DNA from 4 places in the Sphaerisporangium cinnabarinum genome. Region 1 is predicted to be linked to each of the others. Evidence: riboswitches for the same ligand, from Rfam matches in the RefSeq annotation. Region 1 holds a riboswitch; each other region holds the start of a gene.
What was found. A riboswitch is a leader RNA that binds a small molecule or an ion and turns the genes downstream of it on or off. The one in region 1 is predicted to bind thiamine pyrophosphate.

Region 1 (7,533 bases):
GGGTCGTCGTGTCGACGTACCCGGAGCGCGCCAAGGCGGTCAACGTGCGCCGCGACGCGCGCGCGTCGCTCCTGTCGCTGGGCGAGCGGTTCTCCGACCCGTGGGTGCAGGTCGACGGCGAGGCGGAGGTGATCGACCTGCCCGGGTCGGTCGAGCCGCTCGTCGACTACTACCGGGCCGTCAGCGGCGAGCACCCGGACTGGGACGAGTACCGCGCGGCGATGGTCAGCCAGGGCAAGTCTCTCGTGCGGCTGACGATCACGCGCTGGGGACCAGTCGCAACCGGCGGCTTCCCGGCGCGCCTCGCCGACGCCTGAGACCGGTCAGAACAGGACCTGCTCGACTCCCCCGCCGACGACGTCGAGCCCGCCGCCGTCCATCGGCATGCCCGCGAGCGCCCCGCCGTAGCCGGCGCGCGCGTCCTGCGGCGCCGGGTCGACGGCGAGGCTGCCGGCCGGGTAGGCGCCGTCCGTCGGCGGCCCTGGCCGGCGTCGCCGGTCGCCGGGCTCGCCGCGGCGGAACCGGCCCTCGACGCCCGCGGGGCCGCGGTGCCCCGCGACTCCGAACCCGCGCGCCTCGAGCATCGGCCGCACCCGGTCCCACAGCCAGGACCGGTACGCCGTCGAGGCGTACGTGCCGCGCGCGTACACGCGCTCGTAGCCGGGGACGAGCCGCGGGTGCTCGCGCGCGAGCCAGCCCATGTACCACTCGCGCGTACCGGGCTTGAGGTGCAGCGGCAGCACGGTGACGCCCGTCGCGCCCGCGTCCTTGACGGCGTCGAGCAGCTCGGTGAGCGCCCGCGTGGAGTCGGTGAGCCACGGCAGCACGGGGGCGACCATGACGCCGCACGGCAGGCCGGCCTCCCGGACGGTGCGGACGAGGTCGAGCCGCGCGCGCGGCGACGGCGTGCCGGGCTCGACGCTCGCCTGGAGCTCGGGGTCCAGGAGCGCGAGGGACACGCCGATCCCGACCTCGACGCGCGAGGCGGCGTCGACGAGCAGGGGCAGGTCGCGGCGCAGGAGCGTGCCCTTGGTCAGCACGGAGAGCGGCGTGCCCGACCCGGCGAGGGCGTCGATGATGCCGGGCATGAGGCGGTAGCGTCCCTCGGCGCGCTGGTACGGGTCGGTGTTGGTGCCCAGCGCGACGGCCTCGCGCGCCCAGGACGGTCGGGCGAGCTCGGCGCGCAGCACGTCGTCCACGTTGACCTTGACCACGACCTCCCGGTCGAAGTCCTCGCCCGCGTCGAGGTCGAGGTACTCGTGCGTGGGGCGGGCGAAGCAGTTGTGGCTCACGACCCCCGCGGCGACGAAGTCGCGCGTGCCGGTCGTGATGTCGACCAGCTCCGTCACCTCCCCCGGCCCGTCGAGGGCCTCGAGGGAGTCGACGCGCAACGCCTCGCCGCCGGTGACGTCCTGGCCGTCGAGGACGGGCCGCCCGTCCGCGAGCGCCGCGGCGCCCGGCCCGACGAGCACGTCGCCGAGCGCCAGGCGGGCGCGGTGCCCGGCGCCGCCGACGACGTGGCGCCAGCCGCGCTCGGTGAGGAACCGGTGGTCGCCGCTCGCGACGAGGCGCGTGCCGTCGGCGAGGGTCACCCGGTAGGCGCGCTTGCGGGTGGTCCAGCGGTCGAGGACGCGGGTGCGCACGTAGCGCCGGTACGCGCCGTGGGGGGCGGTGCCGACGATCTCGTCGCCGACGCGCAGCTCGCCGATCGCCCGCTGCGTGCCGTCGGCCAGGAGCACGGGCGTGCTCGGCGCGAGGCAGTAGGAGCACGCGTGGCTGCACCCGCGGTACGGGTTGACCGTCCAGCGGAAGGGCATGCGCGACATCGCCGGGACCTTCGACAGCGCGCTCTTGGCCGTGACCTCGTGGAACGTGATCCCCGCGAACTCGGGCGTGCGCACGCTGCGGACGAGGCCCATGCGCTCCAAACCGGGAAGCGCGCCGTCGTCCGCGCCGAGCGCCTGTCCGTCCCACCGCATCGCGCCATTCGAACAACTGTTCGAACCCGCTGTCAAGGACGGGTCATCCGCCGGCGGACCACGTCTTGAGCAGCGCCAGGTTCCCGAGGGGGATGTGGTGGCCGATGCGGGGGTGGTCGAGCGCGACGCCGACGACCCCTGCTGCGGCGAAGGACGCAACGTAGTCGATCGCCGCCGGCACGGGCACGCCGAGCAGCGGCACGGAGCCGGTCCCTTCGGCCGCCAGCCCGAGCGCCCGGGCCGCCTCGTCCGCGCGCGGGGCGCTGCTGTAGAGGCAGATCATGGGCCCCTGGTCCGCGGAGACGGCGTACGGACGCGGCTGGTCCTCGGGCCCTCGGGCGATGAAGAACCACGTGCCGAGGCGCGCCGCCTGCCGCCACAGCGCGATCTGCGCCGACGTGTCGCCCGCGGGCGCGCTCCGCACGGCCTCGTCGAGGCGGTCCAGCTCCGCGACGGCCGCGGGGTCGTTGTCTCGGGTCATGCGCGCTGCCTCGTTCCTCGTCGTCGGAGCCCGTCCCCGGTCCGCGCGGGCGCCTCGTCGCCGTCACCTTCTCACGGTGCCCGGACGTCCCGGTGGGTGAGACGCCGGGATTGTCCGGCGGACGTCCAGGCCCTAGGGTCGGGCCGAACGCCTCCGGGGAGCGCACGAGCGCTGAGAGTGCAGGTCGGACACCCGTCCCCCCTGCAGACCCGTGGAACCTGATCTGGTTCGTACCAGCGAAGGGAGCAGGGCCGACGTCACCGTCCCCTGCGCGCTCGTGCCCGCGCCCCGCGCGTGCCGTCCGCGCGGGGGCAGCGGTGGCGCGCCGTCGTGCACCCTCCGCCCCGGGGGCCCGACGGAGGGAACCGCATGACCGAGCCCCGCACCACCCCGCCCCGGGAGACCCCGCCCACCAGCACGCCCGGCCCGCCGGCCGACGCCGTGCCCCCGGCGCCCGGTCCCGGAGACCGCACCGTCACCGCTCCCCCGGCCCGCGCCCGGCGCCGTGGCCTCACGCTCCACGAGACGGTCCTCGTCGCCGTCCTGGGCGTCGTGTTCGGGTTCGTCTACTGGGCGTTCGTGCAGCTCTGGGCCCCGCTCCAGCTCGCCATGGGGCCGCTCGCGGACCTTGCCGCGAACGTGCTCGCGGGCGCGTGGATCGTCGTGGGCCCGCTCGCGACGTACATCGTGCGCAAGCCGGGCGTCGGCATCCTCACCGAGACGCTCGCGGCGCTCGTCGAGGTGGTCTTCCTCGCGTCGCCCGCAGGCCCGCTGCTCGTCCTCGTGGGGCTCGTCCAAGGGGTGGGCGCGGAGATCCCCTTCGCGCTGACCCGGTACCGCCGCTACGGCTGGTGGGTTTTCGTCGCGTCGGGCGTCAGCGCGGCGCTCGTCACCTACGCGTTCAACGCGGTCCGGTTCGGCTGGCTCGGGCAGGACTGGGCGATGCTCCGGCTCGGCGTGCAGGTCGTCTCGTGCGTCGTGCTGTGCGGGATCGCGGCGCGCCTCCTCGGCGACGCCCTCTCCCGCACCGGCGCGCTCGACGCCTTCGCGATCGGCACGGACCGCCGTGGCTGAGGTGCGGGACGCCGCGGCGGACGTCATGCCCGGCACCGTGCCGGGCACCGTGCCCGACGCCGTCTCCGCCGCGGGCCTGACCGTCACCGTGGGCCACGACGCGACGTGCGTGCTCGACGACCTCACCCTGACCGTCCCCGCGGGGACGGGGCTGCTCGTGCTCGGCCCCTCGGGCTGCGGGAAGTCCACGCTGCTGCGCGCGCTCGTCGGCGTCGTGCCCCACACGCTCCCGGGCACCGTCACGGGCGACCTGCGCGTGACGGGCGTCGACCCGCGCGCCACGACCCCCGCGGGGCTCGCCGCGCGCGTCGGCCTCGTCCAGCAGCGGCCGGGTGACCAGCTCTGCCTCGGCCGCGTCGACGAGGAGCTGCGGTTCGCGCTCGAGAACCGGGCGGCGGACCCGCGCACCATGGACGCCCGCGCCGCAACCGCTCTCGCCGCTGCCGGTGCGGGCCACCTGCACGACCGACCGACCCACGCGCTGTCGGGCGGCGAGGCGCAGCGCGTCGCCCTCGCGGCGGCGCTCGTCGCCGACCCCGAGCTCGTGGTCCTCGACGAGCCGACGGCGTTCCTCGACCCGGCCGCGGCGCACGAGGTGGGGACGCTCGTGGGCGGGCTCGTCCGGGCGCCCGGACCGGACCCGCACGGAACACCCCGCCGGTCGGTCGTGCTCGTCGAGCACCGCCTCGACGACGTCGGGACGCTCCCGGACGCGACCCTCGTGCTCGACCGCACGGGCCGCGCCGTCGCGCACGGCCCCACGACCGCCGTCCTGCGCGCGCACGCCGCCACGCTCGCCGCGCTCGGGTGCTGGCTGCCGCTCGACGTCCGGCTCGAGCGGGCCGGGGCCCCCGGACCGCTCGGTGCCCCCGCGACCGACGCCTGGCTCGTCGACCTCGCGCGCACCGCAGACCCGCGCCCCTCGGATCCGCGGGCACCGGTCCCGGGCGCCTCGGACGCCGGTCCGAGTGCGCCCGGCCCGGTCGCCCTCCGCGCCCGTCGTCTCGCGGTGCACCGCGCCATGGCAGGCCGCCGACGACGCGGGCGGGACGAGACGCCGGTGGTGCACGACGTCGACCTCGACGTCCGCGCGGGCGAGGTGCTCGCGGTGGTGGGGCCGAACGGGGGCGGCAAGTCCACCCTCCTGCGCGGGCTCGCGGGACTCGAACGGACCAGGGGCGACGTGACGACGGCGGCGGACGCGCCCGTCGCGATGGTGTTCCAGGACCCGGAGCACCAGCTCCTCGCGCGGACGGTGCGCGACGAGGTCGCGTGGTCGGCGCGCCTCGCGCGGCTGGCCGACGTCGACGGGCGCGTCGCGCGGACCCTCGACACCTTCGCCCTGACGCACCTCGCCGACGCCAACCCGTACCGGCTCTCCGGCGGCGAGCAACGGCGTCTGTCGCTCGCGACGGCGACGGTGCTCGACCCGCCCGTCCTCCTCGCCGACGAGCCCACGTCGGGGCTCGACCGCGCCCAGGCGGACGCCGTCGCCCGCGCGCTGCGGCAGCGCGCTGACGTCGGCGGCGCGGTCGTCGTCGTCACGCACGACCTCGCGCTCGTCGCGGCGCTCGCCGACCGCGTCGCGGTGGTCGTCGGCGGCCGGCTCGTGGCGCTCGGCCCGGCCGCCACCGTGCTGGCCGACGACGCGCTGTGCCGGCGCGCGCGCCTGCGCCGCCCGCCCCTGCTCGCGTGGTGGGCCCGCACGGGACGCCGCCACGGCGTCGACCCCGGCGCTCTCGTCCGCGCGCTCGACGCGGCAGTCGCCCGCACGGAGGCCGCCCCGTGACCGCGCCGCACAGCACGCCCCTCGGGCGCTGGAACCCGACGGTCAAGCTCGCGACCGTCCTCGTCGTGTCGACCGGCGCGCTCCTCGTCACCGACCCGTACACCCCCGCGATCGGCTGGGTGCTCACGGTCGCGGCGCTGCTGCTCGCGGGGCGCGTCCCCGTGCGCACGCTCGCCCTGGCGCACGTGCCCTTCCTCGTCTTCGCGACGAGCCTGCTGGTCGTCAACGTCGCCACCCGGCCGGGCGGCGACGCGGTCGACCTCGGCCTGGTCACCGTCGGCTCCGACGGCCTGACGATCGGTGCCGGGCTCGCCGTGCGCACGCTGCTCGTCGGCGCCCTCTCGCTCACGGTCGCGACGACGACCGACCCGGTGCGCCTCATGACGAGCCTCCGCCAGCACGGGCGGCTGCCCCTCACGTGGACCTACGCGGTGCTCGCGGCCCACCGGCTGCTCGTCGAGCTCCCCGACGCCTGGCACACGATCCGCTGCGCCCAGGCCGTGCGCGACCCGCGCCGACGACACGGCGTGCTCCCCCGGTCCCCCCGCGCGCTCGGCTCCGCGGCGTTCGCCCTCCTCGTCGGTGCCGTGCGCCGGTCCGAGCGCCTGACCGTCGCGCTCGAGTCACGGGGCCTCGGGTCCGGTCCGCGGACCACGTCGCGGCCCGTGCCGCTCGGCGTGCCCGACGTCGTCGCCGCGGTGGGCGTGCTGGCGGTCGCGGCGGCGGTGGTCCTCGCCGGGGTCCTCGGGGGCTGGGTCACCGGGCTGGGCGCGCTGACGGCGTGATGCTCGGCAGGACACGGGTCAGGCGGGCTCGACGACCGCACCCTCCGCGGGGACGCCCCGGTCCACGACGCGCGCCGAGCCGTCACGGGCCCGCTCGCGGAACCCCCGGAAGACGAGCGGCAGCCCGCGGGCGACGAGCGCGTCCGCCGCGTCCATGGCCTGCACGTGGACGTGCGGCTGCGTCGAGTTCCCCGAGCTCCCGCACCGGCCCAGCTCGTCGCCGACCACGACGCGTCGGCCGGGCTCGACGGCCACCGACCCGGCGCGCAGGTGGGCGAGGACGACGAACGTGCCCGGCCGGTCGAGGGCCAGCACCACGTGGTTGCCCGCGAGCGCCGCGGCACCGCCGCGCGCTCGCGCCGCCTGCGTGAGGGCGTAGCCGAGCAGCGCGGCGGGTGAGCGACGGGCCTCGTGGTCGGGCTCGCCGTCGTGCACCGCGACGACGGTGCCCGCCGCAGGGGCGAGCACGGGCTGCCCGAACGCGACGAACCGTTCGGGCGGCTCGGTGCCCAGCGCGGCGCGCCAGTCGCGCACGACGGCGGTGCGCCGCCCTCGGACGGCGACGAAGTCGATCGCGTACGTGGTCGCGAACAGGTCGGTGCCGTGGCTCGGCACGCGCCGCGCGGGGCTGTTGCGCACGAGCCACGTCCCGTGGAACGGCAGGGCGAGCTCGACCGGTCGCGTCACGTCGCCCTCCCTCCCCGGTGCGGCGGGTCAGTCCCCCGCGGGCACGACGCGCGGGAAGCGGTCCTCGGCGGGCGGCTCCCACGTCGCGGCGTCGGCGTCGACCTGCTCCCCGGAGCGGATGTCCTTCACCTGGTCGGGCGAGCGCGTGCCGTCGTCCTCGACGCGCCCGGGGAACCAGACGAACGGGATGCCGCGCCGGTCGGCGTAGCGGATCTGCTTGCCGAACTTCGCGGCCGCGGGCGCCACCTCGACCGGCACGCCGCGGGCGCGCAGCGCGTGCGCGACGGCGTCGGAGGCGTCGCGCGTCTCCTCGTTCGTGACGGCCACGACGACGGCGCTCGGCACGGAGCGCGTCGCCCGCACGAGGCCTGCGGAGAGCAGGCGCGACACGAGCCGGGACACGCCGATCGACAGCCCGACGCCGGGGTAGGTGTTCACGCCGTCGGACGCGAGCGTGTCGTAGCGCCCGCCCGAGCAGATCGAGCCGAGCTGCTCGTGGCCCACGAGCACGGTCTCGTAGACGGACCCGGTGTAGTAGTCGAGGCCGCGTGCGATCTTGAGGTCGGCGACGACGACGCCCGGGGCGCGCACGCTCGCGGCCTCGATCAGCGCGCCGAGCTCGCCGAGCCCGGTCTCCAGCAGCTCGCTCTCCACGCCGTGCTCGGCCGCGAGCGCCCGCACGCGGTCGACCACGCCGGAGTCGCTCCCGCTGATGCCCGCGAGCGCGAGGCACGCCTG
Region 2 (7,533 bases), on a different contig from region 1:
GCGCCGCGGGCGGTGCCGACGCAGCGAGCGGCTCGGGCGCCGGCTCCGGCACCGGCCTGGTCGGCCTGCGCGAGCGCGTCGACCTGCTCGGCGGGACCTTCGACGCGGGGGCGCACGGCGCGGGGTTCGTGCTCGACGTGCGGCTACCGTGGGACGCGTGACGGAGCAGGGTGGGCGCGGGGACGCCCCGCGCGGGAGCGGCCACCACGACACCGGGGCGGTCCCCCGGGACACCGCGCGCACCCGCCTGGTGATCGTCGACGACGACGCGCTGGTCCGCGCCGGGCTCCGCCTCATGCTCGACGGCGCGCACGGCATCGAGGTCGTCGGCGAGGCCGCCGACGGCGCGGAGGTGGCGACCGTGCTCGACGCGCACCCGACCGACGTCGTGCTCATGGACCTGCGGATGCCGCGCGTCGACGGGATCGAGGCCACGCGGCGCGTGCGGTCACGGCCGGACGCGCCCGCCGTCGTCGTGCTCACGACGTTCGACACGGACGAGGAGGTCGTCGGCGCCCTGCACGCCGGTGCGTCCGGCTACCTGCTCAAGGACATGCCGCCGGAGCGGATCGTCGCCGCCGTGCGCGCTGCCGCGACGGGCGAGCCCGTGCTGTCGCCGGAGATCGCGCGGCGTCTCATGACGTCGGTCGCCGACGCGGGCGGCCAGCGCGAGCGGGCCCGGGCCGCGCTCGACGCGCTCACCGGGCGCGAGCGCGACGTCGCGGTCGAGCTCGGCCGCGGCGCGACGAACGCGGACATCGCCGCGCGCCTGTTCCTCAGCGTCCCGACGGTCAAGGCCCACGTGTCGAACGTGCTGCTCAAGCTCGGGCTGGAGAACCGGACGCAGGTCGCGCTGCTCGTCCACGCCGCGGGCCTCGACTGACCGTCAGTCGCCGGGCCACTCCCCCGTCCAGCGCTCGAACGCGCGCGCCCCGCCGCGGTCGATGAGCGCCTTCACGACCGCGTAGACCGCGCCCTGCAGGAGCGCGGCGAGCACGATCTCCTTGAGCGGGTACTCCGACTGCAGGGGTGTCGGGGCGTCCTTGCGGTGGCCGGGCGAGACCCGCTTGTAGATCTGCTTGAACACCTGCCCGGCGACGAGCCCGCCCACGACGGAGCTGACGATGCCGACGGGGCGGTACAGGATCTTCGCGGACTTGCTGCCGTTCTTCTCCGGGGGGTGGTCACCGGTCGTCACGTCGTCCATCCCCCGACGCTAGGTCGGCTGCGGCGCTCTCGCTCGTCGCACGGCCCCGGGCGGCCCGCCGGGGGCCAGGCCGGGACGTCAGGCCGGGACGACGGCGCACCCCGCCGGGTCGACGACGACCCGCACCCGGTCGCCCGGCTCCGCGACCGACGGGGCGCCCGCGAGCGCCACGAGCCGGGCGGGCGCACCGCCGTCGGCGCGGGGCAGGTCGACGTCGACGGTCACCTCGACCGCCCCGCGGCGGAAGACGCTCCCGACGACCGTCGCGTCCCACGCGTCGTCCGACGCCGGCACGCCCTCGGTCGTGAGGCGCAGGCCGCGCGGGCCGACCGCGAGCAGGTTCGCGGGCCCGTGCGGGACGAACGCCTGGTAGCCGAGGAACTCCGCGACGCGGCGCGACGCGGGCGCGCGCCAGAGGTCCTCGGGCGGCGCGACCTGGAGGAGCCGGCCCGCGTCCATGACGGCGACGCGGTCGGCGACGGTGAACGCCTCGTCGTGGTCGTGGGTGACGAAGACGGCGGTCGTGCCGGTGGCGCGCAGGGCCTCGCGCAGGTCGAGCGCGAGGCGCTCGCGCAGCCCCCGGTCGAGCGCGGAGAGCGGCTCGTCGAGCAGGAGCAGCCGGGGGCGCGGCGCGAGCGACCGCGCGAGCGCGACGCGCTGGCGCTCGCCCCCGCTGAGCGTCGCGACCGCGCGCCGCTCGTACCCGGCGAGCCCGACGACGTCGAGCAGCTCGGTCACGCGCGCGTCCCGCGCGGCGCGCGGCAGCCCCGCGATGCCGTACGCGACGTTGCCCGCGACGTCGCGGTGCGGGAAGAGCTGGCCCTCCTGGAACATGAGCCCGTACCCGCGGCGGTGCACGGGGACGCCCGTGAGGTCGCGGCCGTCCCACGCCACGGAGCCCGCCGCGACCGGCTCGAGCCCGGCGACGGCGCGCAGCAGGCTCGACTTGCCGCACCCGCTCGGCCCGAGCAGGGCGAGCACCTCGCCGGGCGCGACGTCGAGCGTGACGCCCGCGACCGCCGTCGTGCCGGGGTCCGTGCGCGCTCCCCCGGCGCCGCGGCCGCCGTACCGCACGACGACGTCGCGCACCGCGAGCCCGGCGGCCTCCCCCGGGCCGGGGCGCGACGGCTCCGGCGCGCCCGTGCGCGCGGGGGCGGGGTCGGTCTGCACCATCAGAACTCTCCTCCGGGTCGGTCGCCGCGCAACCGCTCGGCGAGCAGCATCACGGTCGCGGTGAGCAGCGCGAGCACGACGCTCGCCGCGAGCGCCATGCCGTAGTTCTCGGCACCCGGGCGGCCGATGAGCCGGAAGATCACGACCGGCAGGGTCGCGCTGTCCGGGCGGGCGAGGAACGACGTCGCGCCGAACTCCCCGAGCGAGACGGCGAACGCGAACCCGACCGCCAGCCCGAGCGACCGGGCGGCGATCGGGCCGTCGACCGTGCGGAAGACGCGCCCGGGCGCGGCGCCGAGGGTCGCGGCGGCCTCGCGCAGGCGCGGGTCGATGGCGCGCAGCGTCGGCAGGACCGTGCGCACGACGAGCGGCGTCGCGACGACCGCCTGCGCGATCGGCACGAGGAGCCCCGACGTGCGGAGGTCGACGTCGAGCCCGAGCGGCCGGTCGAGCGTGACGAGGAACCCGAACCCGACCGTCACGGCGGAGACCCCGAGCGGGAGCATGAACACCGAGTCGAGCACCGAGATCGCGCGCCGACCCGCGCGCGAGCGCGGGCGCCGGGACACGACGAGCGCCACGAGTCCACCGACCACGACGGCGAGCACGGTCGCGAGCGCGGCGGTGCGCAGCGAGTTGCCCGCCGCCTCCCACACGGTGACGGACAGGGCGTTGCGCCCGCCCGTGGTGCCGAGGTTCGCGTAGTTGTCGAGGCCCCAGCCGCCGCCCGGGACGCGGAACGAGCGCACCACGAGGGTGCCGAGCGGGAGCCCGACGAGCACGACGACCACGGCCGCGGTGAGCGCCGCGGGCGCCAGGTCGCCCGTCGGGCGGCCGTCGCGCCACAGGCGCAGCGGGTGCGCGGACGACGCCGAGGACGACAGGTTCAGGGCCCGCTCGCGCCGGGCCCGCGTGCGGTTCGCGACGGTGAGCGCCGCAGCGACGACCACGAGCTGCACGACCGACAGCACCGCCGCGGTGCGCAGGTCGAGGAACTGGGTCGTCTGGATCCAGATCTCCGTCTCGATGGTCCCGTAGCGGATGCCGCCGAGCACGAGCACGACGCCGAACGCCGTCGCGCAGAAGAGGAAGACGATCGACGCGGCGCTCGTGATCGCGGGCGTCAGCGCCGGGAGCGTCACGGTGCGGAACGCGCGCCACGGCGTCGCGCCGAGGGCGCGCGCGGCCTGCTCGGCGCGCGGGTCGAGGTGCTCCCAGAGCCCGCCGACCGTGCGCACCACCACGGAGTAGTTGAAGAACACGAGCGCGACGACGATCGCCGCGAACGTCTCGTCGAGCTGCAGGAACCCCAGCGGGCCGCCCTGCACGAGCAGCGACCGGAACGCGACGCCGACGACGACGGTCGGCAGCACGAACGGGACCGTGACGAGCGCGCGCACGACCCGCCGCCCGGGGAACCGGCACCGGTACAGCACGTACGCGCCGGGCACGCCGAGCAGCAGCGACAGCGCCGTGCCGAGCACGGCCTGCCAGAGCGTGAGGCCGACGATCCGCCACGTGCGGGGCTCGGAGAAGACCTCCGCGAACCCCGAGAGGTCGAGGCCGCCGTCGTCCCCGACGAACCCGCGCGCCACGAGCGTGACGACCGGCCACGCGAAGAACACCCCGAGGAACGCGAGCGGCACGGCCGCCGCCAGACCCCACAGCACCCCGCGCCCGACGCCGCCCCGCCGGACCTCCCGACCCCTCACCACGGCTCTCCCCCGCGCGACCAGGGCTTCCCCTCGCGTGACCACGGCTCTACCCCGCGAGGTAGAGCCGTGGTCGCCCGGGGACCGGGGGTCAGTCGACGACCGTCGCCGTCCATGCCTTGATCCACTCGTCGCGGTGCGCCGAGACGTCCGCGGGCGCGACCTCGAAGGGCTCGTCGGCGAGCGGCGCGAGCTCGGCCCAGCCGTCGGGCAGCGCGACGGAGTCGTCGGCCGGGTACATGTACATCTGGTCCGCGACGTCGGCCTGGAACGTCTCGCTCACGAGGAAGTCGAGGAACTGCTGCGCGCCCTCGGGGTTCTTCGCGTTCGCGAGCACGCCCGCGTACTCGACCTGGCGGAAGCACGTGTCGAGCAGGGCGCCCGTGGTCGACGCGGAGCCGTCCTCGGTGAGCGTGAACGCGGGCGACGTCGAGTACGACAGCACGAGCGGGCGCGGGCCCGCGCCCTCCGAGCCGGAGAAGTCCACGTAGTACGCGTCCGACCAGCCGTCGACGACCTTCACGCCGTTGGCGCGCAGGTCCGCCCAGTAGTCCTCCCAGCCGTCCTCGCCGAACGCCCCGACGGTCGCGAGGAGGAACGCGAGGCCCGGCGACGACGTCGCGGGGTTGGTCACGACGAGGAGGTCCCGGTACTCGGGCTTCGCCAGGTCCTCGAGCGTCACGGGCTCGGGGATCCCCGCGTCGGCGAACCACGTGTGGTCCACGTTGACGCACACGTCCCCGAGGTCGACGGCGGTGAGCTCGCCGCCGTCGCCGACCGCGTACGACGCCGCGGACTCCGAGACGTCCGCGGGCGTGTACGGCTCGAGGACGCCCTCGTCGATGGCGCGCGACGCGAAGGTGTTGTCGATCCCGAACACGACGTCGCCGAGCGGCGAGTCCTTCGTGAGGATCAGCTGGTTGACCAGCGCACCGCCGTCTCCGGGCGCGACCTGCTCGACCGTGAGCCCGCTCTCCTCCTCGAACGCGGCGAGCACGTCGTGGCTCACCGCGAAGGAGTCGTGGGTCACCAGGGTGACCGTGCCCCCGCTGCCCGACGACGCGCCGTCGCCCCCGGCGCCGTCGCCGCCCGAGCAGGCCGCGAGGGCGAGGAGCGCGAGCGTCGCGCCCACGCCGGTCGCGAGGGCCCGGCCGCGGCGGCCGACGGTGGTCGTGTGCTGCATGTGTCCTCCCTGGACGTTCAGGAGGGGTCCACCAACCCGACGAGCCGCGCGCCGGGTGGGCGCGACGGACCGCGCGAGCAGGTGATCGAGATTCCCGACTTCCTCCACCGGTGCTAACCGGATCAGGTTCGAGGGTCTGCGGTGGTCCGCACTCTCAGCTCCTCCAGGAGCTCCCCTGTCGTTCACCGCGAGCCTACACCGGCCCCTCACCCCGAGAGTCCCCTGAGAGGACCCTGAGCACGGGCGACCGCGGACCAGGGGCGGCTCGGGGCTCGTCCCCGATGCCGCGGGCGTGCGCGTCGCGGGAGGGTCGGTACGGCCGCCGGGAGCCCGGCGGCCACCAGGACACGACGCGGCGCGGTGAGCCACGACGCGCCGGCAGGGGCACGACGAGAGGACGGACGAGGACGTGACGACGACAGGTGCGGCACAGCGGAGCACCCCGCGCGAGGGCCCGCCCGCTGAGAGCGCTGAGGGCGCTGAGGGCGGTGCGCGACCCGCGATCGCGACCGCGCGCGGGCTGGTGAAGACGTACGGGCGCGGCGAGGCCGCGGTCCGGGCGCTCGACGGCGTGGACGTGGACGTCGAGAAGGGTCGGCTGACCGCGATCATGGGCCCGTCCGGGTCCGGGAAGTCCACGCTCCTGCACTGCCTCGCAGGGCTCGACTCCCCCACGGCGGGGACCGTCGTCGTCGACGGAGAGACCGTCTCCGCGATGAGCGAGCGCCGGCTGACGCGCCTGCGGCGCACGCGCCTGGGGTTCGTCTTCCAGTCGTTCAACCTCGTGCCGACGCTCACGGCGGAGGAGAACATCGTGCTGCCGCTCGCGATCGCCCGCCGTCCCGTCGACCGGGAGTGGTTCGACCGCGTGGTCGACGCCGTGGGCCTGCGCCCCCGCCTGGGGCACCGGCCCGCCGAGCTGTCGGGCGGGCAGCAGCAGCGCGTCGCGTGCGCGCGGGCGCTCGTGTCGCGTCCCGCGATCGTGCTGGCGGACGAGCCGACGGGGAACCTCGACTCGCGCGCCGCCGCGGAGGTCCTGGGCTTCCTGCGCGCGTCCGTGGACGACCTCGGCCAGTCCGTCGCGATGGTCACGCACGACCCGACCGCCGCGTCGTACGCCCACCGGGTGCTCTTCCTCGCGGACGGCCGCCTCGTGACCGAGCTCCACGACCCGACGCCGCAGGCGGTCCTCGACACGCTGGGCGCCCTCACGCCCGCCGCGCCGTCGCCGGCGCACGCGCCCGCGGGCGCCGCCGGGGTGCCGACGACGGCGGCCGCCCGATGATGGGCCGGATCGCGCTGCGCGGCGTGCGCGCGCACGGCGCGCAGCTCGTCCTCTCGGTCCTCGCGGTGACGATCGGCGTCGCGTTCGTGACCGGGACGTTCGCCCTGCGTGCGATGCTCGCCACCACGTTCGACGGCATCGTCGCCTCGTCGGTCCAGGCGGACGCGTACGTGCGCGGCGCGTCGTCGGCCGGGGACGCGCTGATGTCGGCGTCGGCCCAGGTGGGCGGTGCGCGCAGCCTCGTCCCGGCGGACCTGGCGCGCGACCTCGGCGCGCGCGACGACGTCGCGCTCGCGCTCCCGGACGTGAGCGGTCCCGCGGTGCTCGTGGGCGCGGACGGGACCGCGGTCCTCGGCAGCCAGGCGCCGAGCATCGGCGTCGCCTACGACCCCCGCGACCCCGGCCCGCAGGTGGTCGACGGCCGCGCACCCCGCGACGGTGGCGAGGTCGCGCTCGAGTCGGCGACGCTCGCGTCGTCGGGCCTCGCGGTGGGCGGCACGACCGACGTCGTGCTGGGCGACGCCGTGCGGCCCGTGCGCGTGGTCGGCGAGGTCTCGCTGTCCGCGCCGATGGCGGGCGCGACGATCGTCCTGCTCGACGCCGGGACCGCCGCCGCGACGTACGCGCCCGACGGCCTCGTCCCGTCGGTCGCTCTGTACGCGGCCGACGACGTCTCCCCGGAGGCGCTGCGGGACGCCGTCGCGACCGCGCTCCCCGCGGGCGCCGAGGCGCTGACGGGGGCGGAGCTGCGCGCCGAGACGAGCGAGGCGATCACCGACCAGCTCGGGTTCGTCTCGACGTTCCTGCTGGTGTTCGCCGCGCTCGCGCTGTTCGTCGGCACGTTCATCATCACCACCACGTTCTCGATGCACGTCCGACGCCGCACGCGCGAGCTCGCGCTCCTGCGCGCGGTGGGCGCGTCGCCCGGGCAGGTGTTCGGCTCCGTGGTAGGGCAGGCGGCGGTCGTCGGGGC
Region 3 (7,533 bases), on a different contig from region 1:
CTGTGGTCGGCCGTGAGCGAGCTGACCGCCGCTCCCCTGCGCCGCATCGTCGGCGACCGGGGCGAGGTCGTGGTGCTGCACAACGGCCTCGACCTCGACGCGTGGCGCGTCCCCCGCACCGAGCGCGCCGGCCGCATGGAGGGCGCAGCCGTCCACGTCGTGGCCGCGACGCGGTTCGCCCCGCGCAAGCGCGTGCTGCCGTTCCTGGAGGTCGTGCGCGACGCCGTCGCGCGCCTCCCCGAGGGGGCGCTCCACGTGACGCTCGCCGGGGACGGCCCCGAGCTGCCCGACGCGCGGCGCTTCGTCGCGGAGCACGGGCTGGGGTCGGTCGTGTCGCTCCCGGGGCGCCTCGACGCGACGGGCCTCCAGCGGCTCTACGCGCGTGCCGACGTGTTCGCCGCGCCCGCCGTCGAGGAGGCGTTCGGCATCGCCGCGCTCGAGGGCCAGGCCGCCGGGCTGGCGGTGCTCACCCGCTCGCAGTCGGGCGTCGCGGAGCGCCTCACCGACGGCGTGGACGCGCTCGTGGCGGACGACGACCCCGGCCTCGCCGACGCGCTCGTGCGTTTCGCGACCGAGGACGGACTGCTCGACCGGATCATCGCCCACAACCGGGACGTGCCGTCGTCGGCGGGCTGGCCGCGCGTGCTCGCCGACGTGGAGCGGGCATACGAACGGGCCGCGACGATCGCCGTGGATCGTCGGGCCCGTCCGTCCCGCTAGGGAGTCACTCCCACTCGATGGTGCCCGGGGGCTTGCTCGTCACGTCGAGCACGACGCGGTTGACCTCGGAGACCTCGTTGGTGATGCGCGTCGAGATGACGGACAGCACGTCGTACGGCAGGCGCGTCCAGTCCGCCGTCATCGCGTCCTCGGACGAGACGGGGCGCAGCACGATCGGGTGGCCATAGGTGCGGCCGTCGCCCTGGACGCCGACCGAGCGGACGTCGGCGAGCAGCACGACCGGGCACTGCCAGATCTCCTGGTCGAGGCCGGCCTTCGTGAGCTCCTCGCGCGCGATCGCGTCGGCGGCGCGCAGCGTCTCGAGGCGGTCCGCCGTGACCTCGCCGACGATGCGGATACCCAGCCCGGGGCCCGGGAACGGCTGCCGCGCGACGATCTCCTCGGGCACGCCGAGCTCGCGGCCGACCGCGCGGACCTCGTCCTTGAACAGCGTGCGCAGCGGCTCGACGAGCGAGAACTGCAGGTCGTCGGGCAGGCCGCCGACGTTGTGGTGGCTCTTGATGTTCGCCGCGCCCTCGCCGCCGCCGGACTCGACGACGTCCGGGTAGAGGGTGCCCTGCACGAGGAACTTCACCTCGGCGCCGTGCTCGCCCGCGTCCTCGACGATCTGGCGCGCCGCGTCCTCGAACACGCGGATGAACTCACGGCCGATGATCTTGCGCTTCGTCTCCGGGTCGCTGTGCCCGGCGAGCGCAGTGAGGAACCGCTCCTTCTCGTCGCGGATCACGAGGTTGACGCCCGTCGCCGCGACGAAGTCGCGCTCGATCTGCTCGACCTCGCCCGCGCGCATCAGCCCGTGGTCGACGTGCACGCACGTGAGCTGGTCGCCCACCGCGCGCTGCACGAGCGCCGCGGCGACGGCGGAGTCCACGCCGCCCGAGAGCGCGCAGATGACGCGCGCGTCGCCCACCTGGGCGCGGATCGCCGCGACCTGGTCCGCGATGACGTTGCCGGGCGTCCAGTCCGGGGCGAGTCCCGCGCCGTCGTACAGGAAGTGCTCCAGCACCGTCTGGCCGTGCGCGGAGTGCTTGACCTCGGGGTGCCACTGCACGCCGTAGAGGCGGCGCTCGCGGTCCTCGAACGCGGCGACCGGCGAGCCGGACGACGTCGCGAGGACCTCGAAGCCCTCGGGCGCGCGGTGCACGGCGTCGCCGTGGCTCATCCACGTGGTCTGGTTCTGCGGCGTGCCGTCGAGCAGCACGCCCGCGGCGCACACCTCGACCTCGGTGCCGCCGTACTCGCGCAGGCCCGTCTGGGCGACCTCGCCGCCGAGCGCCTTCGCCATGGCCTGGAAGCCGTAGCAGATGCCCATGACGGGGACGCCGGCCTCGAACAGCGCCGGGTCGACGAACGGGGCGCCCGTCGCGTACACGGACGAGGGACCGCCCGAGAGGATGATCGCGGCCGGGTCCTTGGCGAGCATCTGCTCGACCGTGAACGTGTGCGGCACGATCTCGGAGTAGACGTTGGCCTCGCGCACGCGGCGCGCGATGAGCTGCGCGTACTGGGCGCCGAAGTCGACGACGAGCACGGGCCGCGGTGTCGAGGCCACCTCGGCGGTGGTGGGGGTGTCGGGAGCGGTGGCGGGTGACGTCACCCGCCCAGGATAGTCGCCGTGCGGCGAGGCTCGTCCCGCGTCTCAGGCGTCGGCGCGCGCGACGGCGCGCTCCAGGACCCGCTCGCGCAGGGCGCGGGCGGCCGCCTCCGGGTCGCTCGCCCCGGTGATCGCGCGCACCACCACGATCCGGGTCGCGCCCGCGTCGAGGACCGCGTCGAGCCGGTCCGCGTCGATGCCGCCGATCGCGAACCAGGGCGTCGCGGGCCGGGTCGCCGCGACGTCCCGCAGCAGGTCGAGGCCGACGGCGGCGCGTCCCGGCTTCGTCGGGGTCGCCCACAACGGGCCCACGCAGAAGTAGTCCACCGCCGGGTCGGCCTCCGCCGCGGCCGCCTGCGCGGCCGAGTGCGTGGACCGGCCGAGGACGGGCCCCGCGCCCAGCAGCGCCCGGACCGCCGGCACGGGCAGGTCGCCCTGACCCATGTGCACGACCGGGGCGCCCGTGACCGACGCCACGTCCGCCCGGTCGTTCACGGCCCACAGCGCGCCGTGCTCCGTCGCGACCCGCGCGACGACCTCCTGGAGCTCGAGCTCGCGCGCGACGTCGAGCGTCTTGTCGCGGAGCTGCACGACGTCCACCCCGCCCGCGAGCGCCGCCCGCAGGAAGTCCTCGAGGTCGCCGCGCTCCTCGCGCGCGTCCGTGCAGAGGTACAGGCGGGCGTCGGCGAGCCGGGCGCGTGCGGCGTCCGTCGCCGCCGGGGCGAGGGCGGCCAAGGTGGTGGAGGTCTCGGAGCTCACCCGCGGGAGCCTAGCCCCGGCGCGTCCGCCGCAGGAGGTACTGTGGCCGACAGCACGGGAGCCCCGCACGGGGCTGAGAGGGCGTCGCCGCCGACCGTCGAACCTGATCTGGGTCATGCCAGCGAAGGGAGCGCACATGAGCCTGTCCGTCCACTCGTCCGCGGGTGGCTCCGCCGTGCCCGGCGAGGCGCGCGACGTCGTCGTCGTCGGGGGCGGGATCGTCGGCCTCGCCGTCGCGTGGCGTGCGGCGAGCGCGGGCATGACCGTCACGGTGCTCGATCCGGCGCCGGGCGCGGGCGCGACGCACGCCGCCGCGGGGATGCTCGCACCGGTGACCGAGGCCGACTTCGGGGAGGAGGCCGCCCTGCGGCTCCACCTCGCGGCCGCTGCGGCGTGGCCCGCGTTCGGCGCGGACCTGCACGCGGCGACGGGGGCGGACGTCGGGCTGCGGACCGCCGGGACGCTCACTCTCGCCTACGACGCGGACGACCTCGCGCTGCTCCGTCGCGTCCTCGCCCTGCACGCGGTGCACGGTCTCGCGTCGCACGAGCTCACCGTCGCCGACGCGCGCCGCCGCGAGCCCTACCTCGGGCCGCGCGTCGCCGGGGCCGCGTGGGCGCCCGCGGACCACGCGGTCGACCCGCGGGCGACGCACGCCGCGCTGCTCGCGGTGCTCGGCCGACGCGACGCCCCAGGCGCGAGCTCGGCCACCGGGGCGCGCGTCGTCCGCGCGGCCGCGACCCGGCTCGCGCTCGACCCGGCCGGGCGCGTCGTCGGCGTGCACGACGACGCGGGCCGGCTCCACCGCGCGGGTGCGGTCGTCGTTGCGGCGGGCTGGCAGTCGGGCGCCCTGCTCGCGGGCGTGCCGGGCGTCGTCGTGCCCACCCGCCCGGTGAAGGGACAGACGCTGCGGCTCGACGCGGGCCCGGACCTCGCGCTGGAGCACGTCGTGCGCGGGCTGGTGCAGGGCCGGCCGGTGTACGTCGTGCCGCGCGACCCGGAGCCTGGTGGGCCGCGCGCCGGGCACCGGGAGGTCGTCGTGGGGGCGACCACCGAGGAGAACCCCGACGACCGCCGCGCCACCGCCGGCGGCGTCTTCGCGCTCCTGCGGGACGCGCGTGCCCTCCTGCCGGGGATCGACGAGGCCGCCCTGGTCGAGGTGACGCCGCGGGCCCGCCCGGCGACCCCGGACAACCTTCCGCTCGTCGGGCCCACGGACGTCCCGGGGCTGCACCTCGCGACGGGCCACGGCCGCAACGGCATCCTGCTCGCCCCGCTCACGGCCGACGCCGTCGTCGCCGGGCTCGGCGGCCTTCCCGGGGACGACGGGACCGAGCCCGGCGGGACCGCCCCCGGGGACGACGTCGCGACCGCCCTCGCGACCGCCCGCACCGACCGCTTCGTCCGCACCGCCACGACACCGAGGTGAGACCCGTGACCGCACCCGCACCGACCGCGCTCGTCAACGGCGAGCCGTACCCGCTCGACGGCGACGTCGACCTGGAGCGGCTCGTCGCCGCGCTCGTCCCCGCCTACGTCGCCGACGGCACGCCGCAGGGCGTCGCGGTGGCGGTCGGGGACGCCGTCGTGCCGCGCGGCGCCTGGGCGACGACCGTCGTCGCCCCCGGGGACCGCATCGAGATCGTCACCGCCGTCCAGGGCGGCTGAGGAGGACCCATGACCACGACCGACCTCTCCCCCGCCACCGCGAGCGGCCCGGCCGGTGTCGACGACCCGCTCGTCGTCGCCGGCACCCCGATCGGGTCCCGCCTCGTCATGGGCACCGGCGGGGCCGCGAACCTGCTCACGCTCGAGGACGCGCTCGTCGCGTCGGGCACCGCCCTGACCACCGTCGCGATGCGGCGCGTCGCCGTCCGTGCCGGCGGCGACGCGAGCCCCGACGCGGGGATCTGGGCGCTGCTCGCCCGCCTCGGCATCCGCGCGCTGCCCAACACCGCCGGGTGCTTCTCCGTGCGCGAGGCCGTGCTCACCGCGCGCCTCGCGCGCGAGGCGTGCGGCACCGAGTGGGTCAAGCTCGAGGTGATCGCCGACGACGTGACCCTCCTGCCCGACCCGGTCGGCCTCGTCGAGGCGGCCGACCAGCTCGTCCGCGACGGGTTCGTCGTGCTGCCGTACACGAACGACGACCCGATCCTCGCGCGCCGGCTGGAGGACGTCGGCTGCGCGGCCGTCATGCCCCTGGGGGCGCCCATCGGCACCGGGCTCGGCATCCTCAACCCGCGCAACATCGAGGCGATCGCCGCCGCGGCCCGGGTGCCCGTGATCCTCGACGCGGGGATCGGCACGGCGTCCGACGCCGCGCTCGCCATGGAGCTCGGCTGCGACGGCGTGCTCCTCGCGACGGCCGTCACGCGCGCCGCCGACCCGGTCCGCATGGCCCACGCGATGCGCCTCGCCGTCGAGTCGGGCCGGCTCGCCGCGGGCGCCGGGCGCATCCCCCGCCGCGAGGGCGCCCTCGCGAGCTCGTCCCCCCAGGGCCGCCTCGACCTCGCCCTCTGACCGAAGACCCGTGGTGGGGCCGACCATGCGGACACAGCCCACGAGCCGCCCTGCACGAGCGGCAGACGCATGCTCGGCATCGGCGCTGACGATCCGGGCTACGGGACGTTGGCCTCCTGGGCCTCCAGGAGGGCGGGGACGCCGCCGACCACGGAGCGCGCGTCGATGCCCGCGGCGCGGGCGACGTCGGCGACGCGGGCCGACCGGCCGCCGACCGCGCACACCACGAGCACCGGGCGGTCGGCCGGCAGGTCCGCGAGCGCCGCGGCGGCGGCGGGGTCCTGCGTGCCGCCGAGGAACACGCCGCTCGGGACGAGCGTCGACCCGGGGAGCGGGCGGACCTGCGCCTCCCAGTCCTCGCGCACGTCGAGCACGTACGGCGCGTCGTCGCCGTGCAGGAGGGCGGCCGCGTCGGGGGCGGACACGTCGCGCGGCGCCGCCTCCGACGCATCGGTCGTCGCCGCCCCGGCACCGGAGGCCACCGCGGCCGACGCCGGAGGCCGGAGCCCGCAGAACGCGGCGTAGGCGTCGTCCCCCGGCAGGAGCGCGACGACGGGCTCGCGCGTCGGGTCGGCGCGGACGGTGAGCTGGCGCCAGGAGAGGTCGAGCGCGTCGTAGACGGCGAGGCGGCCCAGCAGCGTCGTGCCGGCGCCGGTGACGAGCTTGATCGCCTCGGTCGCCATCACGGAGCCGACGGTCCCGCACATCGCGCCGAACACGCCGCCGGTCGCGCAGTCGGGCGCCGCGCCCGGGGGCGGCGGGACGGGGAACACGTCGCGGTACGTGACCCCGCGCGGACCCTGCTCTCCCGGCTCCGCGCTGTCGGGACCCGCCGCGTCCGGGTGCGCGGCGTCGTCGGGCACGGAGAACCGGGGCGCGGCCCAGAAGACGCTGACCTGTCCCTGGAAACGGTAGATCGAGCCCCACACCACGGGGAGGCCGAGGACCTCGGCCGCGTCGGAGACGAGGTAGCGGGTCGGGAAGTTGTCGGCGCCGTCGAGCACGACGTCGTAGCCGCGCAGCACGTCGAGCGCGTTGTCCGCGTCGAGCCGCAGCGCGTGCTCGACCACGTGCACGTGCGGGTTGACGTCCGCGATGCTCTCGCGCGCGGAGTCGACCTTGCGGCGCCCTACGTCGGACCCGCCGTGGATGACCTGGCGCTGCAGGTTGGACGTGTCGACCGCGTCGTCGTCGACGATGCCGATCGTGCCGACGCCCGCGGCGGCGAGATAGAGCAGCGCGGGGCTGCCGAGGCCGCCCGCGCCGACGACGAGCACGCGCGCGGCCGCGAGCCGGCGCTGGCCGTCGGTGCCGACGCCCGGTAGCGCGAGGTGGCGCGCGTACCGCTCGAGCTCCGGCGTCGAGAGCTCGGGACCGGGCGCGACGAGGGGCGCGAGCGGCGTCGTCATGCCGCGTACCGCTCCTCCAGCGCGGCGAGCTTCGCCTCCGCCTCGGCGTGCACCTTCTTCTCCAGGATGAACGACATGACCGGGACGACGCCGGCGAACACCATCGTCGCGAGGCGACCCCAGCCCCAGCGCATCTTGGTCCACAGGTCGAGCACCGTGACGAGGTACACGACGTAGATCCAGCCGTGCGCGAAGGGGATCCAGGACACGTACCGCATGATCCCGTCGACGTCGACGAACTGGCCCACGCCGTACCTGACGATCATCTCGACGCACAGGATGAGCAGCATCACGCCCGTGATGATCGCGAGGACCCGGTAGCGCGCGAGCGCGCCGCGCGCCTTGCGGATCGCGGTGCGCGCCGCCTCCGTGCTGGGGGCCGCCGCGTCGGCGGGGGCGACGACGGGCGCGTCGGTCGGGGTGGCCGGGTCCTGCGTGGTCATGGGAGAGGTCCTCGTTCCGGGCGAGACGGCCGCGGCGGTCTCCGCCGCGTGCGGTGGCGTGACGCAG
Region 4 (7,533 bases), on a different contig from region 1:
ACGCAGCCCGGCTACGGCAACTGCACCGGCCACATGTGCACGGTGTTCCGGGTCAACGCGAACTCGACGTTCCCGTCCGGCACCTACACCTTCCGGTGCTACTACGACGGCAACCAGGTCGGGAGCTACTCCTGGACCGAGTACCTCGCGGCCGGCAGCTACGTCGACCTCGGGTGCATCCTCGGCAACCCGTACGGGACCCAGCGCACGGCGACGGTGACGGTGAGCATCTCGCCGGGGAACGGCGTGACCGTCGAACCGAAGCCCTGGCCCATCCTGTGACGCGGTCCTGAGACGGCCGATCTGCCGTCGGCGTATGAGCCGACGGCAGATCGGCCTCCTCGCGCGGCCCGGGCGGGCGCAGGGTGGTCGCATGACCACGCACCTGACCGGCCGACCCGCCGTCGGCGACCACCGGACCCCGCGCGCGGAGGCCGCCGCCCCGACGCCCTCGTCGTTCGACGACCAGCTCACGACGCGCCTCCTCCACCAGCGCATCGTCGTCCTCGGCACGGCCGTGGACGACGCCGTCGCGAACCGCCTGTGCGCCCAGCTCCTCCTGCTCTCGGCGGAGGACCCGCGCGCGGACGTCGCGCTCTACGTCAACTCCCCCGGCGGCTCGGTGAGCGCCGGCCTCGCCATCTACGACACGATGCGGCTCATCCCCAACGACGTGTCGACCGTGGCGATGGGCTTCGCCGCGAGCATGGGCCAGTTCCTCCTGTGCGCGGGGACGCCGGGCAAGCGGTTCGCGCTGCCGCACGCGCGGATCATGATGCACCAGCCGTCGGCCGGGATCGGGGGCACCGCCGTCGACATCGCGATCCAGGCGGAGAACCTCGTGTACACCAAGGGGCTCATGCACCGGCTGCTCGCGGAGAGCACCGGGCAGTCCGTCGAGACCATCGCCGACGACTCCGACCGCGACCGCTGGTTCACCGCGCAGCAGGCGCTCGAGTACGGGATGGTCGACCGGATCGTCGAGAGCGTCGACGACGTCCGCCCCGCCCGCGCGGCCCGGAAGGTGGGTCTGTGATGGCGAGCTACACGATCCCGACCGTGGTCGAGCGCACGCCGCTGGGCGAGCGCGCGTTCGACGTCTTCTCCCGCCTGCTGTCCGAGCGCATCGTGTTCCTCGGCACCGAGATCGACGACGGCGTCGCGAACGTCGTCATGGCGCAGCTCCTGCACCTGGAGTCGGACGCCCCGGACCAGGAGATCGGGCTGTACATCAACTCCCCGGGCGGCTCCGCGACCGCGCTCATGGCGATCTACGACACGATGCAGTTCGTCCGCTGCGACGTCTCGACCATCTGCATGGGCCAGGCGGCCTCGGCCGCGGCCGTCCTGCTCGCGGCGGGGACGCCGGGCAAGCGGTTCGTGCTGGAGCACTCGCGCGTCCTGCTGCACCAGCCGTCGGGCGGCGGGGAGGGCACGATCTCGGACCTGTCGATCCAGGCCGAGGAGATCCTCCGGATCCGGTCCGAGACGGAGGAGGTGCTGGCGCGGCACACGGGCCAGACCGTCGAGCGCCTGCGCGCCGACACCGACCGCGACCTCGTCCTCACCGCGCGCCAGGCCGTGGAGTACGGCGTCGCGGACGCCGTCGTCACCTCGCGCAAGCTCGCTGCGGCGGCGTGACGCCCGCCCGCGGAGGCGACCGCGTGCGTCGTCAGCCGCGTCGCCGGAACCACGACCGGCGGCGCGGCTCGGGGGCCGTCCCCGCGGGCGACGGCGCGGGTGCGGCGGACTCGTGCTCCGCGGGCGCAGGCTCGGGCGCTGCCGGGTCGTCCGCCGACGGCTCCGAGACGGTGAGCCCGGGCGCCGTCGGTGCCGAGCCGGCAGGGGCTGCCGCGGCGGGCTCCGCCGTCGCGGCCTCGGGCGCGGCCGGGCGCGGTGACGACGCGGAGATGCCCGCGATCCGGCCGCGCTCGTCGAACCGCACGGTCACGGTGCCGTCGGGCACGTCGAGCACGACGGCGCCGGTCCCGTCCTCGGCGGCCGGCAGGCCGCGCGCGCTCGCGTAGGACGCGACGGCGCGCCGGTGGTCGACGACCGTGACGGACAGCAGCCCCTCGCTCAGCGTGCGCACGACGCGCGGCACGCTCGGTGCGGGCAGGGCGAGGTCGGCGTCGTCCAGGAGGAACCACGCGCGCGTGCCGCCGCCGACGGGCGCGCTGTAGTGGGTGAACGACCCGGTCACGGCCTTGGCCGCGAGCGCGAGCCGGTGGGCGAGGTCGTCGGCGAGGGGGAGCTCCGGCTCGGCGGCCTCGCGCAGCCCGGTCCGCCGGGCGCTCTCGGCGGCGGTGAGCACGCCGTCGGGGAAGCCGTTGACGTTCTGCCACGCCCACATCCACGTGCCCGGACCGGGCGCGGCCGTACCGAGGAACTGGAGGCGGCACGTCGCGGTCCCACCGTCGGGCGCGGTGAAGGTGAAGACGCCCGTGGTCATGTCGGCGGCCCAGGCGTCGTCGCCGTGGAGGTCCGACAGGTGGAGCTGGTGCTCGTGGGAGAGGAACGCGGCGTCGTCGACGAGGTCCTGGAGGGCCGGGACGTCCTGGGCTGCCGTGCCGTGCGCGGTCTGCGGCTCCGTCATGGACCGACGGTATCGGCGCGCACGGTGCCCGGCCTCCGCACGACACGCGGTGCGGTGCGGTGGGGACCGCCGCTCAGGCCGCGAGGAGCAGGACGTCGCCGGCGCGCGCGGTCGGACGGCGGAGCGTCTCGGCGACGGGGAGGTCTCGCACGGGTTCGCCCACCGGCGCGACGTGCCGCGGCGCGGAGAGGGCACCCCGCTCCCGCGCGGAGGACAGCACGCGGACAGGTGCGAGCGGCCGCAGCTCCTCGCCCGTGCGGGCGACGAGGTCGACGAGCCGCAGGCCGAGGGCGCCGCAGACGGCGGCGAGGACCTCGGACGACGCCTCCTTGCGCCCGCGCTCCACCTCGGACAGGTAGGCGGTGGAGACGCGCGCGGCGGCCGCGACGTCCACGAGCGTGCGCCCCTGCGCGAGCCGCGCCCGCCGCAGGATCCCGCCGATGACGTGGCGCAGGAGGGGTTCCGCCCGTCCGCCCGTCCGGGACCGGGGGCGCGGCGTCACCACGTCCGGCACCGCATCGCGCACCCCGTCCGGCACCGCGCTCGTCGCGTCCATGCGATCACGCTACCCGCGGCCCGCCCGGGTGCCGAGGCACCCGGGCGGTCATCTGCTGCTGGCGTAAGGCCGGGCGCACGGCGCGACGGTCGGCCGCGGGCCCGGCCGGACGCGTCACCAACCCTCGAGCGACCAGGCCATCTGCCAGAAGCGGATCTCGTGGCGGCAGCTCAGCTCGAACGCGCGCTCCATGCGCGCGCGCTCCGCCTCGCCCGCGTCCGCGGCGAGCGCGTCGAGGCGTGCGCGCAGGTCCGTGAGGACGTCCTCGGTGCGCTCGGCCGCGTAGAACTGCCACCAGCCCGCGAGCGGGTGGTCGTCGGCGAGGGCGCCGGGCGTCGTCTCGCGCTCGCCGAGCCAGAAGCGTCGCGCGGACCAGATGTAGGTCCACGGGCACGGCAGCAGCGCGGCGAGCAGCACGCCGAGCGAGTCGCGGCCGGCCGCCGTCATGTGGTCGACGTAGGCCTGCGCGCTCGGCGCGAGGCGGTGCGTCTGCGCCTCCTCGTACGTCACGCCGAGGAAGTCGCACATCGCGTGGTGCGCGTGCGACTCGTCGTCGAGGAGGAAGCCGGCCTTGTCGTGGAAGTAGGCCGCCCACGACCGGTCGGGCGCGAGGGCCATGCCGAGGCCGTAGCAGCGCAGGTAGGCCGTGAGGTACTGGTGGTCCTGGCCCACGTAGTGGCGGACCGCGGCGGGCTCGACGGAGCCGTCGCGCAGCCCGGCCAGGAAGGGGTGGTCGTAGAACGTCTCGAAGAGGTCCGCGTACCGGCGGGCGAGGTCGGCGGTGAAGCCGGTCTCCTCCTGCCGGACGAGCGCGGTCGGGTCGTCCGCGAGGACAGGGTTCAGGGTGATGGCAGCAGGCGTCGTCATGCCCACGTTCCTCCGCTCGTGCTAGCGAGATCAGGTTCGACGGGTCCGGGCGGCCGTACCGCTCGTCTCAGTCCCTCGGCCCGGGCCGTGGCCCGGGCGGGACGCCCCGCGTGGTTCGCGCCGACCCTAGCAAGGACGGCGCCGGTGCGGGAGTTCTCGCCACGGTGTGGGAATATAGTTGTAGCGACAACAAGTTGGAGAAGACATGACCACGAGCACGCCGGGCGCGCCGACCGACCGCCTCCTGTCCCCGTCCACGAGCATGGACGCCGTCACGCTGCGCGTGGGCGACCTCGAGCTCATGACCTCGTACTACACGGGCGCGTTCGCCCTCGCCCCGCTCGAGGAGCGGTCGCGCGGCGCGGAGGTGCACCGTGTGCTGGGCCGCGGCCGCACGCCCATGCTGCGCCTCGTGCACACGCCCGGGCTCCCGCCCGTCGACCCGCGCCAGGCCGGCCTGTTCCACACGGCCTTCCTGTTCGACGACGGCCCGAGCCTCGCCGCGACCGTGTACCGCGCCGCGCAGGACCGCCGCGGCACGTTCGTCGGGTCGAGCGACCACCTCGTCAGCGAGGCGTTCTACTTCACCGACCCCGAGGGCAACGGCGTCGAGCTCTACACCGACCGCCCCCGCGAGACCTGGGTGCGCGAGCACGGCCAGATCCTCATGACGACGACGTTCCTCGACCCGAACGCCTATCTGCGCACGCACCTCGACCAGGAGACGTTCGACGCCGGCCCCTCGCTCGCGGGCCGCGTCGGCCACGTGCACCTCCAGGTGGGCGACGTCGCGACCGCCCACGCCTTCTACGTCGACGCCGTCGGCTTCGAGGCGACGCTCACCGGGTACAGCGGGGCGCTCTTCGCGTCCGCGGGCGGGTACCACCACCACGTCGCGATGAACGTGTGGAACAGCGCGGGCGCCGGGCCCCGCGCCGCGAGCCTCGGTCTCGGCGACGTCGCCGTCACGGTGCCGGGCCGCGAGGACCTCGACGCGCTCGTCGCGCGCCTCCGCGCCCGCGGGCTGGAGCACGCGGACGACGGCCGCTCCGTCGTCGTGCACGACCCGTGGGGCACGCGCGTCACGCTGTCCGTGCCGGGGACGACGACCGAAGAGCTGCTCGCTCGCTGAGGCCCGCCGGCCCGGGCACGGAGAGCGCGCCCGGGACGCGAGGCGCACGATGGGAGGACCCGCCGAGCGCACCGAGGAGCGACCGTGTTCCGCAGCCTCTTCCCCGTCCTCACCGTGGCCGACCTCGACCGGTCGCTGGGCTTCTACCGTGACCTGCTGCGCGGGACGGTCGAGTACGCCTTCCCCGACGCGGTCCGCCCGTCTAGGTGAGCCACCCGCGGACCAGCCGTGGGGCGAGCGCGTCGCACGCGTGCAGGACCCGGACGGCACCGTCGTGGTCCTCGGCCAGGAGGCCGCTCCCCCGGCCGAGCCGGAGGGCCCGACGGGGCTGTCCTAGCCCGCGGTCGCAGGCGCCGCGGAGCCGGCTCCCCGCCGGCACGGTGCCCCCACCGGGACTCGAACCCGGAACACGCCGGGTTTAAGCCGGCCGCCTCTGCCAGTTGGGCCATGGGGGCGCGGGCCGAATCTACCGCGCGCGCGGAGCTCCCGGGCCCGTCGGCGCGACGGCCGCCCGCGCGGGACCTGGACGCGCCGAGGGGCGAGCCGCACGCGCGGCTCGCCCCTCGTCGTCGGGCACGACGGCCGGGCCAGGCCCGGCCGCGGCCTCAGGAGGCCTTCGCCGCCGGCGTCCGGTCGTCGGCGTCGACGGTGCCCGCACCGGACTCCGCCGCGGCCGCCGAGCCCTGCGCGGTCTGCTTGACCGGGTCGCCGTCCTTCTTGGGCGGGACGGACGCGGCGCGGAACTCCGCGCGCGGGTCGTGCAGCGAGCCGAGCGAGACGAGCTCGCGGCCCATGAGGAACTGGCCGATCCAGCCGATGAAGATGCGGATCTTGCGGTTGCCCGTCGGCATCGCCATGACGTGGTAGCTGCGGTGCATGAGCCACGCGAGCGTCCCGCGGAGCTTGAACACGCCGAACAGCTCCGCGACGCCCTTGTACAGACCGAGCGACGCGACCGTACCGACGCTCTTGTGGCGGTACTCGACCGGCGGCTCGCTGTGCAGCTCGAGCGCGAGGTTGTCGGCGAGGCGCGTGGCCTCACGGATGGCGTGCTGCGCGTTCGGCGGGCAGAACTTGCCCGGGTTCAGCACGTCCGGGACGGCGGCGCAGTCGCCCGCGGCCCACGCGTTCGGCACGACGTTGCCGTCGGCGTCCGCGACCTGGAGCGTCGGCAGCACGGTGATGCGGCCCAGCTTGTCGACCGGGAGGTCCGACGACTCCTTGAGGACCGGGTTCGCCTTGACGCCCGCGGTCCACACGATCGTGTCGGAGTCGAACTCGACCCCGGTCGAGGTGACGACGTGGCCGTCCACGCACGACGACAGGAACGTGCTGAGGTGGAACTCGATGCCGCGCTTCTTCAGCTCGTCGAGCGCGTACTGCGCCATGGGCTCGCTGAGCTCGGGCAGGATGCGGCCCGCGCCCTCGATCATGACGAAGCGGAGGTCCTTCTCCTCGATCGTCGCGTAATTGCGCGTCGCGTAGCGGGCCATGTCCTCGATCTCGGCCAGCGCCTCGATGCCCGCGAACCCGCCGCCGACGAACGTGAACGTGAGCATGCGGCGACGCAGCTTCTCGTCCCACGTGGACGACGCGACGTCCATGCGGTTGAGGACGTGGTTGCGGACCGCGATGGCCTCCTCCACGTTCTTGAAGCCGATCGCGTTCTCCGCCAGGCCCGGGATGGGCAGCGTGCGCGACACCGAGCCGAGGCCGACGATCAGGTGGTCGTACGTGACCGAGTAGTCGTCGCCCTCCTCCGGGTGGATCGTCACGCGGCGGTCGGTGTGGTCGATCGAGACGACCTTGCCCTGGAGCACGTCGACGCCCTTGAGCGCACGGCGGTGCGGCGCGACGACGTCGCGGCCGTCGATCGAGCCCGCGGCCGCCTCGGGGAGGAAGGGCGCGTACGTCATGTACGGGCGCGGGTCGACGACGACGATCGCCGCCTCGCGGCGACCGAGCTTCTTGCGCAGTCGGCGCGCGGCGTACAGACCCACCGAGCCGCCGCCGAGGACGACGACGCGGGGCACCTTGCGGGGCCGCGGCGAAGCGGTCTGGGCACGGCTGACCGAGGTCAGGTCATTCTGAGGCATGGTTCCAGAGTATTACCGGTTGCGGCACAGGCGAGCCGGAGCGTCCGCCAGACGGGCGTGACGCGCCCCACGCTGCGCGGACGGAGGGGGGCAGAGGCGGGCACACGCGGGCACAGGCGACATTCCGCATGGCCCGGGACCGGGGTGGTGCGCCGCCGTCCGCCGTCGGCGCACCACCCCGGGCCTGCCGGTCAGCCGATCGCGCCGACGACGGGCGTCGGGCCGGTCGGCGCGGGCGGCACCCCGCCCGCGGGCGGGGTCGCGGGCGGCTCCTGCGACGGCCCCG

Region 2: another riboswitch for thiamine pyrophosphate. It lies ahead of ACZ4MO_RS16305 (thiamine ABC transporter substrate-binding protein); the one in region 1 lies ahead of ACZ4MO_RS07880 (ECF transporter S component).
Region 3: another riboswitch for thiamine pyrophosphate. It lies ahead of thiO (glycine oxidase ThiO); the one in region 1 lies ahead of ACZ4MO_RS07880 (ECF transporter S component).
Region 4: another riboswitch for thiamine pyrophosphate. It lies ahead of ACZ4MO_RS12440 (thiaminase II/PqqC family protein); the one in region 1 lies ahead of ACZ4MO_RS07880 (ECF transporter S component).

The regions. Positions count from the first base shown of each region.
Region 1 is NZ_JBVHRG010000004.1:131,903-139,435, reverse strand. It holds gene ACZ4MO_RS07895 (TIGR03618 family F420-dependent PPOX class oxidoreductase) at 1-317, shown strand, start outside; gene ACZ4MO_RS07890 (Rv2578c family radical SAM protein) at 324-1,979, opposite strand; gene ACZ4MO_RS07885 (hypothetical protein) at 2,023-2,460, opposite strand; TPP riboswitch at 2,605-2,724, shown strand; gene ACZ4MO_RS07880 (ECF transporter S component) at 2,830-3,534, shown strand; gene ACZ4MO_RS07875 (ATP-binding cassette domain-containing protein) at 3,527-5,323, shown strand; gene ACZ4MO_RS07870 (CbiQ family ECF transporter T component) at 5,320-6,108, shown strand; gene ACZ4MO_RS07865 (peptidoglycan DD-metalloendopeptidase family protein) at 6,127-6,795, opposite strand; gene hisS (histidine--tRNA ligase) at 6,823-7,533, opposite strand, start outside.
Region 2 is NZ_JBVHRG010000011.1:172,778-180,310, forward strand. It holds gene ACZ4MO_RS16280 (histidine kinase) at 1-161, shown strand, start outside; gene ACZ4MO_RS16285 (response regulator transcription factor) at 248-883, shown strand; gene ACZ4MO_RS16290 (DUF4235 domain-containing protein) at 887-1,207, opposite strand; gene ACZ4MO_RS16295 (ATP-binding cassette domain-containing protein) at 1,286-2,380, opposite strand; gene ACZ4MO_RS16300 (ABC transporter permease) at 2,380-4,092, opposite strand; gene ACZ4MO_RS16305 (thiamine ABC transporter substrate-binding protein) at 4,184-5,275, opposite strand; TPP riboswitch at 5,358-5,462, opposite strand; gene ACZ4MO_RS16310 (ATP-binding cassette domain-containing protein) at 5,778-6,560, shown strand; gene ACZ4MO_RS16315 (ABC transporter permease) at 6,557-7,533, shown strand, end outside.
Region 3 is NZ_JBVHRG010000002.1:407,683-415,215, forward strand. It holds gene ACZ4MO_RS04830 (glycosyltransferase) at 1-720, shown strand, start outside; gene guaA (glutamine-hydrolyzing GMP synthase) at 725-2,293, opposite strand; gene thiE (thiamine phosphate synthase) at 2,381-3,094, opposite strand; TPP riboswitch at 3,139-3,241, shown strand; gene thiO (glycine oxidase ThiO) at 3,231-4,523, shown strand; gene thiS (sulfur carrier protein ThiS) at 4,529-4,762, shown strand; gene ACZ4MO_RS04855 (thiazole synthase) at 4,772-5,614, shown strand; gene ACZ4MO_RS04860 (ThiF family adenylyltransferase) at 5,713-7,023, opposite strand; gene ACZ4MO_RS04865 (DUF3817 domain-containing protein) at 7,020-7,466, opposite strand.
Region 4 is NZ_JBVHRG010000007.1:256,937-264,469, reverse strand. It holds partial or broken gene ACZ4MO_RS12465 (fibronectin type III domain-containing protein) at 1-282, shown strand, start outside; gene ACZ4MO_RS12460 (ATP-dependent Clp protease proteolytic subunit) at 374-1,036, shown strand; gene ACZ4MO_RS12455 (ClpP family protease) at 1,033-1,641, shown strand; gene ACZ4MO_RS12450 (DUF6882 domain-containing protein) at 1,673-2,596, opposite strand; gene ACZ4MO_RS12445 (helix-turn-helix domain-containing protein) at 2,670-3,110, opposite strand; gene ACZ4MO_RS12440 (thiaminase II/PqqC family protein) at 3,267-4,019, opposite strand; TPP riboswitch at 4,010-4,138, opposite strand; gene ACZ4MO_RS12435 (VOC family protein) at 4,225-5,151, shown strand; gene ACZ4MO_RS12430 (hypothetical protein) at 5,236-5,361, shown strand; tRNA gene ACZ4MO_RS12425 (tRNA-Leu) at 5,533-5,606, opposite strand; gene ACZ4MO_RS12420 (NAD(P)/FAD-dependent oxidoreductase) at 5,757-7,247, opposite strand; gene ACZ4MO_RS12415 (hypothetical protein) at 7,439-7,533, opposite strand, start outside.